DNA from 3 places in the Streptomyces misionensis genome. Region 3 is predicted to be linked to each of the others. Evidence: riboswitches for the same ligand, from Rfam matches in the RefSeq annotation. Region 3 holds a riboswitch; each other region holds the start of a gene.
What was found. A riboswitch is a leader RNA that binds a small molecule or an ion and turns the genes downstream of it on or off. The one in region 3 is predicted to bind S-adenosylmethionine.

Region 1: linked by a shared signal. The riboswitch ahead of BLW85_RS12625 (aminotransferase class V-fold PLP-dependent enzyme) and the one ahead of BLW85_RS31490 (IclR family transcriptional regulator) in region 3 are both predicted to bind S-adenosylmethionine.
Region 2: linked by a shared signal. The riboswitch ahead of thrC (threonine synthase) and the one ahead of BLW85_RS31490 (IclR family transcriptional regulator) in region 3 are both predicted to bind S-adenosylmethionine.

Annotation. Positions count from the first base shown of each region.
Region 1 covers NZ_FNTD01000004.1:2,420,175-2,425,007, forward strand. Annotated here, with positions in the region: gene BLW85_RS12615 (rhomboid family intramembrane serine protease) at 135-920, shown strand; gene BLW85_RS12620 (Lrp/AsnC family transcriptional regulator) at 917-1,198, shown strand; gene BLW85_RS12625 (aminotransferase class V-fold PLP-dependent enzyme) at 1,226-2,587, opposite strand; SAM riboswitch class IV at 2,732-2,848, opposite strand; gene trpD (anthranilate phosphoribosyltransferase) at 2,923-3,987, opposite strand; gene qcrB (cytochrome bc1 complex cytochrome b subunit) at 4,105-4,833, opposite strand, start outside.
Region 2 covers NZ_FNTD01000004.1:3,702,309-3,707,141, forward strand. Annotated here, with positions in the region: gene groL (chaperonin GroEL) at 1-134, opposite strand, end outside; gene BLW85_RS18360 (cold-shock protein) at 489-692, opposite strand; gene BLW85_RS18365 (MoaD/ThiS family protein) at 1,137-1,415, opposite strand; gene thrC (threonine synthase) at 1,412-2,695, opposite strand; SAM riboswitch class I at 2,714-2,858, opposite strand; gene BLW85_RS18375 (glucosyl-3-phosphoglycerate synthase) at 3,002-3,946, shown strand; gene BLW85_RS18380 (alpha,alpha-trehalose-phosphate synthase (UDP-forming)) at 4,030-4,833, shown strand, end outside.
Region 3 covers NZ_FNTD01000004.1:6,592,333-6,597,165, reverse strand. Annotated here, with positions in the region: gene acs (acetate--CoA ligase) at 1-1,262, shown strand, start outside; gene BLW85_RS31500 (M1 family metallopeptidase) at 1,270-2,670, opposite strand; partial or broken gene BLW85_RS40360 (restriction endonuclease) at 2,855-2,971, opposite strand; SAM riboswitch class I at 3,036-3,176, shown strand; partial or broken gene BLW85_RS31490 (IclR family transcriptional regulator) at 3,372-4,085, shown strand; gene BLW85_RS31485 (2'-5' RNA ligase family protein) at 4,175-4,833, shown strand, end outside.

The sequences.
Region 1 (4,833 bases), 4.2 Mb from region 3:
TCTCGGGTCGGACCGCGCCGGCGGCCGACGCGTGTGGCTCGTAACCCTACGGCCTGGCGGGTGCTCGCCGCCCGTCCGTTCACGGCGGCGAGGCGGTATGTCAGCTTGCGTCCGTTACGTCATGCTCTGTATTCATGATCAGCGAGTGGAGCACGGCGGCCGGCAGGACCTTCAGGGCGCTCAGGGCCGCGCCGACGACGTACGGCCTCATCGCCCTGTGCTGCCTGATCTTCGTACTGGGCCCGGCGTCCGGGATCGTCCCCGGATACGGCTCCGGGTATGCGCTGCTCGACACGGAGCGGGTGTACTTCCGCCACTGGGGGGTGGTCCCGGCGGAGCTGTTCGCCGCCCCCGCGGCACACGCGCTCTCCCCGGTCACCGCCCTGTTCCTGCACGGCAACTGGGTGCATCTGCTGGGCAACATGCTCTTCCTCCTCGTCTTCGGCGTGCTGACCGAGGAGCGGATGGGCCGCGTGGAGTTCACCCTCTTCTACGTCGGCTGCGGCTACCTGGCGCTGCTGGGGTACGCGGCGGCCAACGCCACCTCCGAGCAGTCGCTGGTGGGCGCGTCGGGGGCGATCTCGGCGGTGCTCGGTGCGTTTCTCTTCCTGTTCCCGCGCGCCCGTGTCACCAGTCTCCTGCCGTTCCTGTTCTTCCTGCCGCTGCGGTTCCCGGCGTGGGTCGTACTGCCGTTCTGGGTGGCGTTGCAGTGGGTGGCGGCGGGACGGTCGGTGCAGGGGCCGGGGGTGGCGTACCTGGCGCACCTGGTGGGGTTCGGCGTGGGATTCGGTTACGCGTGGGTGCGGTACGGGGGTCGGCGGGACCGCGAGGGCGGTCTCGGGAGGGCGGCGGCGGGAGACGGGCGGGCTAGAGTGAAAACCGCACCCGCTCCGGCACCCGAGGGAGAGAACCAGCCGTGATCACCGCGATCGTCCTCATCAAGACCAGCGTGGACCGGATCCCCGAGATCGCCGAGCAGATCGCCGCGCTGGAGTCGGTGAGCGAGGTGTTCTCCGTGACCGGCACGTACGACCTGATCGCCATGGTGCGGGTGCGGCGCCACGACGACCTGGCCGAGGTGATCCCCGGCCGGATCAGCAAGATCCCCGGTGTCGAGGGGACCGACACCCACGTGGCGTTCCGTACGTACTCCCAGCACGACCTGGAGGCGGCCTTCGCGATCGGGCTGGACTCCTGACCGCCTGAAAGCCGCCCCGCCCGGTCCTCACACGGCGGGGACGCAGCGGCCGTCCTCGGTGCGGTACGTCCACTTGGCACCCTCGGTCACCAGCTCCCGCACCGCCGTCAGGAAGCGCTCGACGTGCTCGTCGGGGGTGCCCGCGCCGAAGCTCACGCGGATGGCGTTGAGGGACTTCTCGCCGGGGGCGGCCTCGGGGGCGCCGCACTCGCCCTGGGTCTGCGGATCGGTGCCGAGCAGGGTGCGCACCAGCGGGTGGGCGCAGAAGAGGCCGTCGCGGACGCCGATGCCGTACTCGGCGGACAGGGCCGCCGCGAAGTGGGAGCTGTTCCAGCCCTCCACCACGAAGGAGATCACGCCGACCCGCGGGGCGTCGTCCCCGAACAGGGACAACACCCTGACCTGCGGAATCCCGGCGAGGCCCGTGCGGACCCGGTCGATCAGCCGCTGCTCGCGCGCGACCAGGTCCGCCCAGCCGGCCTCGGTGAGCGCCTTGCAGGCCGAGGCGACGGCGTAGGCGCCGATGACGTTCGGGGAGCCCGCCTCGTGCCGGGCGGCACTCTCGTGCCACTCCACGTCCACTCCCCCGTCGGCGCGCCGGGTGACCCTGCGGCTGGCGCCGCCGCCCGCGAGGTACGGCTCGGCGGCCCGCAGCCAGTCGGCGCGGCCGGCCAGCACGCCCGCGCCGAAGGGGGCGTACAGCTTGTGCCCGGACAGGGCGACCCAGTCGACGTCCAGGTCGGCGATGTCCACGGGGTGGTGCGGGGCCAGCTGGGCGGCGTCCAGGACGATCCGGGCGCCGTGTGCGTGCGCGGCGGCGGCCAGCTCGCGCACCGGCCACAGCTCGCCGGTGACGTTGGAGGCGCCGGTGACGCAGACCAGGGCCGGGCCGTACGGGTCGCGGTCGGCCAGGGCCCGCTCCAGGGTCCGCACCGCCTGCTGCGGGGTGCGCGGTGCGTCGAGGTAGGTGACCCGGGAGTCCTGCCAGGGGAGCAGGGAGGCGTGGTGCTCGGTCTCGAAGACGAAGACGCGGCAGTCGGCCGGGAGCGCCCGGGCCAGCAGGTTCAGCGAGTCGGTGGTCGAGCGGGTGAAGACCACCTGGTCGTCGGCCCGGCAGCCGAGGAAGCCGGCGACCGTGCGGCGGGCGTTCTCGAACAGGTCGGTGGAGAGCTGGGAGAGGTAGCCGGCGCCCCGGTGGACGCTGCCGTAGTAGGGCGCGTAGGCGGCGACGTCGTCCCAGACGCGCTGGAGGGCGGGGGCGCTGGCCGCGTAGTCGAGGGCCGCGTAGGTGACTTCGCCGCCCGTGACGAGCGGGACGGTGACATCTCGTCCCAGAACGGGCAGCGGGGAGCAAATCGACGGGTCGGCGACAACGCTGGAGTGAGACATGGGGTGACTCCCGTGAGGACGTACGCCGAAGGGACGTACGGGAAAAAGGTGAAAGGGGTACGCGGAGGCGGGGCTCTGCGGCCCTAGCGCATTCGCTTGCTCACGGAAGGCTCCCTCGTACGACCAGGACCCCTGGGTTCGAGGGGTCCGCGCTTGCCGTAGACCTCGCTGCCTACGACCTGGTCCTCACCCGGGGCACCCCGCCACGGACGGAGGGTTGCCGGACAGTCGGCCGGGGCCTCATGACTGTCACTCATGACCTGCCACGGAAATTACGCGAAGGGGTGATCGCCCCGCAACCCGTGTCCGGATCGCGGGACGATCACCCCCGCGTCTCAGGCGTTGCTGGCCGCCACCCAGCGCTCCAGCGTCCGCTTGGCCGCGCCCGAGTCGATGGACTCGGCCGCCCGGGCCATCTGGGCGCGCAGCTGCTCGGTGAGCGAGGCGTCGGACGGCTCCAGGGCGACCAGGGCCGCCGCCGAGTTCAGCAGCACCGCGTCGCGCACCGCGCCCCGCTCGCCGTCGAGCACCCGGCGGGCCACCTCCGCGTTGTAGGAGGCGTCCGCGCCGCGCAGGGCGTCCACCGGGACGAGGTCGATGCCGACGTCCCGGGGGTCGAAGACCTCCTCGGTGACCTTGCCGTCCCGCACCACCCACACCCGGGAGGTGTCGGTGACCGTCAGCTCGTCCAGGCCGTCGTCGCCCCGGAAGACCAGCGCGGAGTTGCCCCGTTCGGCGAAGACGCCGGCCACCACGGGCGCCATGCGCGGATCGGCGACGCCCACCGCCTGCGCGCGCACCTTGGCCGGGTTGGTCAGCGGGCCGAGCACGTTGAAGGTGGTGCGGATGCCCAACTGCCCGCGCGCGGCGGCCACATGACGCAGCGAGGGGTGGAACTTCACCGCGAAGCAGATGGTGATGCCGGCCTCCTCGGCGACCTCGGCCACCCGCTTCGGGGTCAGCTGGAGGTTGATGCCCAGCTTCTCCAGCACGTCGGAGGAGCCGGAGGCGGAGGAGGCGGCGCGGTTGCCGTGCTTGACGACCTTGGCGCCGGTGCCCGCGACGACGATCGAGGACATGGTGGAGATGTTGACGGTCTTGGCGCCGTCGCCGCCGGTGCCGACGATGTCGACGGCGGGCCCCGGCACCTCGATCACGTTGGCGTGCTCGTACATGGTGCGCACCAGGCCGGAGATCTCCTCCACCGTCTCGCCCTTGGCGCGCAGCGCGACCATGAACCCGGCGATCTGGGCGTCGGTCGCCTCGCCGCGCATGATCAGGTCCATCGCCCAGGCCGTGTCGTCGGCGGACAGGTCCTGGCCGGTCAGCAGGCCGTTCAGCAGGGCGGGCCAGGAGCGGCCCGCCGCGGTGTCGCCTCCAGCGGGGGTCACAGCGATCATCAGCCGCTCCTCGTACACAGTGGTGGTCCTACGTACCCCACCCTATCGAGCCGGGACACGGGGAAGGGCCCCGTCCGCGGTGCGGACGGGGCCCTTCGGTGGCGTGGCGACGCGGGATCAGTGGTGGCCGTGGCCGCTCGTGATCTCCCTGTACTCCTCGACGGACGGCTTCGGGATCTGGTTGTCCTCGCCGTAGTAGGCGTTGGACAGCTTGACCCGGAGTCGCTCCGAGGCCTTCACCTTGCGCTCGACACCGTTCTCGTCGACCGTCGGGCCGATCTCGGCCGGCTGGTACTGGTCGTGCGCGGTGAGCGTGTGCAGCTGCTCCTGGCTGAGCGGCTCGTGCACCTCGATGAACTCACCGTGCGGCAGCCGCTTGATGATGCCGGTCTCGCGACCGTGCAGCACCTTGTCGCGGTCGCGGCGCTGGAGGCCGAGGCAGATCCGCTTGGTGACCAGGAACGCGATGACCGGGCCGACGAAGAAGAAGATCCGGACGAACCAGGTCACGGCGTTGATCGACAGGTGGAAGTGGGTGGCCCACAGGTCGTTGCCACCGCCGACCAGGGTGACCATGTAGATCGTCACCCAGGCGACACCGAACGCGGTACGGGTCGGGGCGTTGCGCGGGCGGTCCAGGATGTGGTGCTCGCGCTTGTCGCCGGTGACCCAGGACTCGATGAACGGGTAGACCGCGATGGCCGCCAGGACCAGCGGGAAGAGCACCAGCGGGATGAACACGCCCAGGACGAGCGTGTGGCCCCAGAAGTTGATCTCCCAGCCCGGCATGAAGCGGATCAGACCCTCGGCGAAGCCCATGTACCAGTCGGGCTGGGCGCCGGTGGA
Region 2 (4,833 bases), 2.9 Mb from region 3:
GCGCCCCACTTCTTCTCGAGGACGACGTTGCGACCCTTGGGGCCGAGCGTCACCTTGACGGCGTCCGCGAGCTGGTTCATGCCGCGCTCGAGGCCGCGCCGCGCCTCCTCGTCGAACGCGATGATCTTGGCCATGTGAAGTGGTCCCTCCAGGACTGGGGGTGATTCCTTCGGACCGCGCCCGCGCCCGCGACGGACGGCTCGCCGGCCTGCGGTTCCTTGCCCCACCTGGCCTGCGGGCCTCACCGACCCGGTCCTTCTTTGTCACTCTCACCTTCAGAGTGCTAACGCAATGATTAGCACTCGGCATGCCCGAGTGCAAGGTGCGCCCGCGTAGCGGGCTCGTCGAGGGGTGGCGGTCGGGTGACGGGCGGGCGCAGGCGCCTGCGCGGGTACGGGCCCGCCGTCAGCCCCGGGCGAACGCACCGGCCGGACATGCCGCAGGGCCCGCACCTCGTGCGAGGTGCGGGCCCTGCGGTCGAGAAACGTTCAGGCGGTGACGCGAACCATGTCGGCCTGCGGACCCTTCTGGCCCTGCGAGATCTCGAACTCGACCCGCTGGCCCTCCTCCAGGGTGCGGTAGCCGTCCATCTGAATGGCGCTGTAGTGGACGAAGACGTCCGCACCACCGTCGACCGCGATGAAGCCGTACCCCTTCTCCGCGTTGAACCACTTGACGGTGCCCTGAGCCATGCCTAACTCCCCTATTACTGGCCCTTGCACAGATCCACACTTCGCGGACCCGGGTCAGACCTCACCCCCCAATCGGTCGGGGGCGTGCGCCGGAACGCGTCGACCGCGGCTGAATGTATCTGTCCAACTGCCGTCTGCAACAGGTCAATTGGACGAGAATTCTGGACGCGACCGATCCGGAATGTGGGGAGAATTCACCAGAGTTCAGGGCAAGTCGGGCCCCTGAAAACAACACAAAAGCCGCGGAAAACCCGTGCACTTTGGCTACTTCTTATCGGGCTCGCGGTGAGGAATCGAGGGCTTCCCCTCGGTGATCCGGGGCGTGTTCCCCAACTGTACCGCGCTCAATCACACAGAATTGCCCCCTCCGCTTCTCTCACGGAGAGGGCAATCCGATGAACCTTCCGTAACCGTCCTTACCGAAGGTAATGATCGGTCATTCGGTCAGCAGCCGCCGGCGACCGCCGGGATGATCGAGATGCCCGCGCCGTCCGGGGTGACGGTCTGCAGGCCCTGCTCGAAGCGGACGTCGTCGTCGTTGACGTAGACGTTCACGAACCGGCGCAGCTTGCCCTGGTCGTCCAGGACGCGGGCGGCGATCCCGGTGTGGTTCTTCTCCAGGTCCTCGATGACCTCGGCGAGGGTGGCGCCCTCGGCGGCGACCTCGGCCCGGCCGCCGGTGTAGGTGCGCAGGATGGTGGGGATGCGAACGGTCACGCTCATGCGAGGCCAGCCTCTCGGAAGGAGTCCAGGGTCGGGCGGATGGTGGCGGTCAGGCCGGTGCCGGCCACCGCGTCGAGGGTCTTCAGACCGTCGCCGGTGTTGAGGACGACGGTGGTCTTCGCCGGGTCGAGGATCCCGCTGTCGATCAACTTCTTCGTCACGCCGACGGTCACGCCGCCCGCGGTCTCGGCGAAGATGCCCTCGGTCCGGGCCAGCAGCTTGATCGCGGCGACGACCTGCTCGTCCGTGACGTCCTCCACGGCGCCGCCGGTGCGCCGGGCGATGTCCAGGACGTAGGGCCCGTCGGCCGGGTTGCCGATGGCGAGCGACTTGGCGATGGTGTCCGGCTTCTGCGGCCGCACCACGTCGTGGCCCGCCTTGAAGGCGGTCGACACCGGCGAGCAGCCCTCGGCCTGGGCGCCGAAGATCTTGTACGGCCGGTCCTCCACGAGCCCCAGCCTGATCAGCTCCTGGAGCCCCTTGTCGATCTTGGTGAGCTGGGAGCCGGAGGCGATCGGGACCACGATCTGGTCGGGCAGCCGCCAGCCGAGCTGCTCGCAGATCTCGTACGCCAGGGTCTTGGAGCCCTCCGCGTAGTAGGGGCGCAGATTGACGTTGACGAAGCCCCAGCCCTCGCCGGCCGGGTCGCCGATCAGCTCGGAGCAGAAGCGGTTCACGTCGTCGTAGTTGCCCTCGATGCCGACCAGCTCGCCGCCGTAGACCGCGGCCATGACGACCTTGCCCTGCTCCAGGTCGTGCGGGATGAACACGCAGGAGCGCAGGCCGGCGCGGGCGGCGGCGGCGCCGACGGCGCCGGCCAGGTTGCCGGTGGAGGAGCAGGACAGGGTGGTGAAGCCGAAGGCGCGCGCGGCCTCCAGTGCCTGGGCGACCACCCGGTCCTTGAAGGAGTGGGTCGGGTTGCCGGAGTCGTCCTTGACGTACAGGCCGCCGGTGACGCCGAGTTCGCGGGCGAGGTTGTCGGCCTTGACGAGCTTGGTCCAGCCGGGGTTGATGTTCGGCTTGTCGGCCACGTCCGCCGGGACGGGCAGCAGCGGGGCGTAGCGCCAGATGTTGGCGGGGCCGCTTTCGATGCGCGCCCGCAGTTCCTCGGTGTCGTAGCCGGAGAAGTCGTAGGCGATCTCCAGCGGCCCGAAACACTCCTCGCAGGCGAAGACCGGGCCGAGCGGGACACGGTGGCCGCATTCCCGACAGCTCAGGGCGGCGGCGGGGCCGAGGTCGACGGTGGAACTGCCGGTGGAGGCAACTGTCTGCACAGCCATGGGAGGCGAGGCCCTTTCTCCTCATCTTCCTCGCGACGCATCTCGCCGCGAGACGGATTTGGCACCTTCCCTAGCCGGGAGCCTCGCTGTTCGAAGAACGAGACCGGCTGGAGGGTTGCCGGGGCTTCATCGGGCCGTGTCCCTCTGCCCCTCTGGATGAGCGGTATTCGGTTGTGTATGCGGTTGTCGGCGCGCGTGGACCCCCGACATGCGATGGTCATCGGCGTTGTTCAAGACTGTAACCGAAGGCCTGGACAGTTGAGATAGTCGTCCGTACCGCGAGACAACCGTGAGGAGCCCGGGACCGTGCTGGAAGAAGTCGAGCGCTGGCTGAGCGACCGCTCCTGGTCCGTGCACGATCGGCCGATGCACCAGCTCCTGGCGGCCAAGCAGCGCACCGGCCAGGCGGTCAGCGTGGTCCTGCCCGCGCTCAACGAGGAGGAGACCGTCGGCGAGATCGTCGCCGTGATCCGGCGCGAGCTGGTGGAGCGGGTCCCGCTGGTCGACGAGGTGCTGGTGATCGACTCCGGGTCCACCGACCGCACCTCCGAGGTGGCGGCCGCGGCGGGCGCGCGGGTGGTGCACCGCGACGCGATCCTGCCCCGGATACCCGCCGTACCGGGCAAGGGCGAGGTGCTGTGGCGCTCGCTGCTCGTCGCCGGCGGGGACGTCGTCTGCTTCGTCGACGCGGACCTGCGGGAGTTCTCGGCCGACTTCGTCACCGGGATCGTCGGCCCGCTGCTCACCGAACCGGACGTGCAGCTGGTCAAGGCGATGTACGACCGGCCGCTCGCCGGGTCGGCGGGGCAGGGCGGCCGGGTCACCGAGCTGATGGCGCGCCCGCTGCTGAACATGCACTGGCCGCAGCTGGCCGGGTTCGTGCAACCGCTGGGCGGGGAGTACGCGGCCCGGCGCTCGCTGCTGGAGCGGCTGCCGTTCCCGGTGGGGTACGGGGTGGAGCTGGGCATGCTGGTGGACGCGCTGCACCTGGTGGGCCTGGACGCGCTGGCCCAGGTGGACGTGGGGGTGCGCAAGCACCGGCACCAGGACGGGCAGGCGCTCGGCCGGATGGCGGCGGCCATCTACCGCACCGCCCAGCTGCGGCTGGCCCGGGGCCATCTGGTGCGGCCCTCGCTCACCCAGTTCGAGCGGGGGGTGGCGGGCTTCGAGCCGCGCACCTACTCGGTGGACACCGAGGAGCGCCCGCCGATGACCGAGATCGCCGAGTACGCCCACCGCCGGGTGGCGTGAAACCGGAGGTACGGCTGTTCAGGGCCGCTTTCGGGGACGGTCCGTACGTTTGAGTGTTTCCGGGCCGGGCTAGGTTGAGGACCATGGCTTCCACGCACGGTGCTGAGGTGCTGGTCGCGTCCAATCGCGGCCCGGTTTCGTACACGGTCGGCGAGGACGGGGCGCTGCGTCCCAGGCGGGGCGGCGGCGGTCTGGTCTCGGGCCTTTCGGCCATCGGGCCGGAGGCGAACGCGGTGTGGGTGTGCGCCGCGCTGGGCGACGGCGACCGGGCGGCCGCCCGGCGCGCGGACGGCGGGCTGCTGCCGGTCGCGGACACCGGCGGGCAGCGGGTGCGGATGCTGGACATCGACGCGGAGGTCTTCGCCGACGCGTACAACGGCATCGCCAACTCGGTGCTCTGGTTCGTGCACCACATGCTCTACCAGACGCCGCTGGAGCCCGTCTTCGACGCCGGGTTCCGGCGGCAGTGGGCGGCGTACGAGGCCTACAACCGGGCGTTCGCCGAGGCGCTGGCCCAGGAGGCGGCCGAGGGTGCGGCGGTGCTGATCCAGGACTACCACCTGGCGCTCGCCCCGCGGATGCTCCGCCGGCTCCGCCCCGACCTGCGCATCGGCCACTTCTCGCACACGCCGTGGGCCCCGGCGGAGTACTTCCGGCTGCTGCCGGACGACATCGCGGCCGAGCTGCTGACCGGCATCCTGGGCGCGGACCGGGCGGCGTTCCTCACGCGGCGGTGGGCGGACGCGTTCACCGAGTGCTGCCACGCGGTGCTCGGGCCCGGGATTCCCACCGGCACCCGGATCGGGGTGCACGGGCTCGGCGCGGACGCCGACTTCCTGCGCGCGCGGTCGCACGAGGCGGACGTGGACGAGCGGATGGCGGCGCTG
Region 3 (4,833 bases):
AGACGCGTGACGTGTGGTGGCACGACCTGGTGGCCCGCCAGTCGGCGGAGCACACGCCGCGGGCGTTCGAGGCCGAGCACCCGCTGTTCATCCTGTACACCTCGGGCACCACGGGCAGGCCCAAGGGCATCCTGCACACGTCCGGTGGCTATCTCACCCAGGTCGCCTACACCCACTGGGCGGTGTTCGACCTCAAGGCGGAGACGGACGTGTACTGGTGCACCGCCGACGTCGGCTGGGTCACCGGCCACTCCTACATCGTCTACGGGCCGCTCGCCAACGGCGCCACCCAGGTCATGTACGAGGGCACCCCCGACACCCCGCACCAGGGCCGCTTCTGGGAGATCGTGCAGAAGTACAAGGTGTCCATCCTCTACACCGCGCCCACCGCGATCCGCACCTTCATGAAGTGGGGCGACGACATCCCCGCCCGGTTCGACCTGAGCAGCCTGCGCGTGCTGGGCTCGGTCGGCGAGCCGATCAACCCCGAGGCCTGGGTCTGGTACCGCAAACACATCGGCCACGACCGCACCCCCGTCGTGGACACCTGGTGGCAGACCGAGACCGGCGCCATGATGATCTCCCCCCTGCCCGGGGTCACCGAGGCCAAGCCCGGCTCCGCCCAGCGCCCGCTGCCCGGCATCAGCGCCACCGTCGTCGACGACGAAGCCAACGAAGTCCCCGACGGCGGCGGCGGCTACCTCGTCCTCACCGAACCCTGGCCCTCCATGCTCCGCACCATCTGGGGCGACGACCAGCGGTTCAAGGACACCTACTGGTCCCGCTTCGAAGGCAAGTACTTCGCCGGCGACGGCGCGAAGAAGGACCAGGACGGCGACATCTGGCTGCTCGGCCGCGTCGACGACGTGATGCTCGTGTCCGGACACAACATCTCCACCACCGAAGTCGAATCCGCGCTGGTCTCCCACCCCGCCGTCGCCGAAGCCGCCGTCGTCGGCGCCGCCGACGAAACCACCGGCCAGGCCATCGTCGCCTTCGTCATCCTGCGCGGCACCGCCACCGAAACCACCGAACTGACCACCACACTCCGCGACCACGTCGGCGCCACCCTCGGCCCCATCGCCAAACCCAAGCGCATCCTGCCCGTCGCCGAACTCCCCAAGACCCGCTCCGGCAAGATCATGCGCCGCCTCCTGCGCGACGTCGCCGAAAACCGCCAACTCGGAGACGTCACCACCCTCACCGACTCCAGCGTCATGGACCTCATCCAGTCCAAACTCCCCACCACCAGCGAGGACTGAGAGCCGGTCAGTTGATGTCGGGCCTGCCCTCTTCCCGGAGCCAGGTGGTGAAGAGGGCGGTCAGGTCCTTCCCGGAGATCTTCTCGCACAGGGCGATGAACTGGGCGGTGTCCGCGTTCCCGTGGCGGTGCCGCTCGGTCCAGGTCCGCAGGATGGAGAAGAACGCCTCGTCGCCCACCGCCTCGCGCACCGTGTGCAGCGTCATGGCGCCCCGGCCGTACACGGGCGGTGCGGACACCTCGCTCGCGCCGGGGGGATCCGCCGGCGGGAAGTCCCAGATGCCCTCGCTCTCGGGGTGGGTGCCGTCGTAGAAGGACGCGAAGGTCTGTCCGGCCGTCCTGCCGCCCCGGTCCTCCTGCCACAGCCATTCCGCGTAGGTGGCGAACCCCTCGTTGAGCCACATGTCCTTCCACTCGCGCGGGGTGACGGAGTCGCCGAACCACTGGTGGGCCAGTTCGTGCACCACCAGCGTCTCGTCGGGCGCGGAGTCGAAGTACGGCTTGGTCTGGGTCTCCAGGGCGTACCCGAGGCCGGGGAGGTGGTCGACGACGGCGCCCGTGGAGGAGAACGGGTACGGCCCGAAGCGTTCGCTCGCCCAGTCGACGACCTCCGGCACCAACTCCTCGATCCCCTCGGCGGCTTGGGCCTCGTCGGGGTCCACGGCGAGGTGGACGGGCAGTCCGTCGGACGTCCGGGTCCTGGTGATGGCGAAGGTGCCGACGGCGACGGTCGCGAGGTAGCTCGCCATGGGCTCCTCGGTACGCCAGTGGCGTACGACCCGGTTCCCCCGGTCCTCCTCGGCCACCAGCTCCCCGTTGCTCACCACGTCGTACGGGTCGCCGTCGGCGTCCCTGGGAACGGCGACCGTGATGTCGTAGGTGGCCTTGTCGGACGGGTGGTGGTTGCCCGGGAACCAGGTCGTGGACCCGGTCGGCTCGCCGAGGGCCGCCACGCCGTCGTCGGTCTCCACCCAGCCCTCCACCGCGCCCTCGTCGTCCTCGATGGTGCGGGGCACGCCGTCGTACTCGATCGCGGTCCGGAAGGTCCGCCCCTTGCCGATCGGCTTGTCCGGCGTCAGCGTCAACTCGGCCCCGTCGCGCGTGACATGGGCCGTCGCGCCGTCGACCGTGGCGCCGCGCACCTGCATCCCGGTGAAGTCGAGATCGAAGCGGGACAGGTCCTTGGTGGCGCGCGCGGTGATCACGGCCGAGCCCTTCAGGCGGTTGGTCTCGGGGACGTAGTCGAGGTCCAGGTCGTAGTGGGTGACGTCGTAACCGCCGTTGCCCAGGGCCGGGAAGAGCGTGTCGCCCACGCCGGCGGACCCCGCCGTGCCCGTGGGCGTGTGCCCGCCGCAAGCGGTGCCCGCCAGGACCAGGAGCGTCGCGAGGACCACGTGGCGCGCGGCCACCCGACCGCCGAAGGGCGCGCGCGTCCTCCCCTTCGCCGCGTCAACCGACCGCCCTGTCTGGTCCGTTGGCGTCACCCCGCGCCGTGCGAGCCGCCGCGGACGCGACGCCGCGATCTCGACCACATGCCCTCCCCTTTTGCGTCACCTTACCTTCGCTTTGCGATCACGGTCGTGGGTGCTCCGCTCAGGAGCGGGCGGTCGGCCTGCGGGGCGGCGAGAGCGCCCGGAGGAGTTCCCACAGGGGGCGCGAGCCGGCGGCCCACACGCCGAGGGTGTGGCGGTCGACCGCGTGGAGGCGCCGCCGGGCGCGGGCGCCGAGGACTCCCCCGGACCGGCGCACCGGGGCGTCTTGTAAAGTTGCTCCCGAATCATCCAGAGGGGTGGAGGGACCGGCCCTACGAAGCCCCGGCAACTCCCCGGTCGAGTCGGCGTGCGACACGCGCGTCACCGAGCGGGATCAGTGCCAACTCCGGCCTGTCGCCAACGCGGCGCGGGAAAGATGAGGAGACACGGTGCTCTCTGTGCTGTCCGACGCCCGGGCGCTTCCCGCCCCGGCCCCTCTGTGTACCCGTCTCGTGTCCGGCGCAGGCGATCGGCCGGTCCTTCCGGCCTGCCCCCGCTGACCTCACCGCTCCTCACCCGGGAGCCCCCGTGAGCGCGCCCCCACCGCGCTCGCGGATCTGAGACTGGAGTACCCATTCATGGAGAAGACGAGCGGCGTGGGCGTGCTCGACAGAGTCGCCCTGATCCTCGGTGCCTTGGAGGCCGGACCCGCCACGCTGGCCGGACTGGTCACGACCACCGGTCTGACCCGCCCCACCGTCCACCGGCTCGCCGTCGCGCTCGAACGCCTCCGCCTGGTCACCCGGGACGCGGCGGGCCGGTTCACCCTCGGCCCCCGGCTCTCGGAACTGTCGGCCGCCGCGGGCGAGGACCACCTGCTGACCACCGCGGGCCCGGTCCTCACCCGGCTGCGCGACGCCACCGGCGAGAGCGCCCAGCTCTACCGCAGGCAGGGTGACGAGCGCATCTGCGTGGCCGCCGTCGAGCGTCTCGCCGGCCTGCGCGACACCGTTCCCGTCGGGGTCGCCCTGCCCATGCGGGTCGGCTCCGCCGCCCAGGTCCTGCTCGCCTGGGAGGAGCCCGAGCGCCTCTACCGCGGCCTCCGGGGGGCCCGCTTCACCGCCACCACCCTCAGCGGCGTACGGCGTCGCGGCTGGGCCCAGTCCGTCGGCGACCGCGAGCCCGACGTGGCCTCCGTCTCCGCGCCCGTGCGCGGCCCGTCCGGCCAGGTGGTGGCCGCCGTCTCGGTCTCCGGCCCGGTCCGGCGCCTCACCCGCCACCCCGGCGCCCACCTCTCGCGGACCGTCGTCGAGGCGGCCGCCCGGCTCACCGAGGCCCTTCGCCGCCCCGGGACCCCCGAGCGGCGCCCCGTGACGACGTCCGCCGGGAACGCGGTGGGCGGCACCCTGGAGAAGGGGGTGCTCGCGGGCGAGGAGGCGTGATGCGTACGGACGGCGAGGCGGACGGGGGCCGGGCGCGGGCCGCGCCCGCCGGCGTCCTCGACGTGTCCCCGACGGCCCGCACGGCGGTGGCGTGGATCCCGCCCGCCCAGCTGTGGCCGCCGCTCCAGGACGTCCGCCGGGAACACGATCCGCAGATCCACCGCTGGCCGCCGCACGTCAACGTGCTCTTCGGTTTCGTCCCGGAGACCGACTTCGAGCGGGCCGCCCCGCTGCTCGCCGCGGCGGCGGCCGAGGTGCCGGTCTTCACCGCGCGGCTGGCCGGGGTGCGCGCCTTCCGGCACCGGGCGTACTCCACCGTGTGGCTCGACCCGGCCGCGGCGGGCGCGGCGCCGTGGGCGGACCTGCACCGCGCACTGCGACAGCGGTTCCCGCGCTGCCGGGGGCCGGCCGCGGAGTTCACCCCGCACCTGTCCCTGGGCCGGACCCGGAACCCGCGGCGGGTCGCCGCCGACTGCGCCGCCCGGCTCCCCGCCATGACGGCGACGGTCTGGGAACTGGTCCTGCTCGCGCGCGGCGGGCAGGGGCCGATGCGGCCACGGGCCACGGTCGCCCTGGGCAGCGGCGAGATTTGGTGGCTGCCCGGCCGCGCGGAGGCGGGCCCGGAGGACACGGCGTGGCTCGCCGAGATCACCGACCG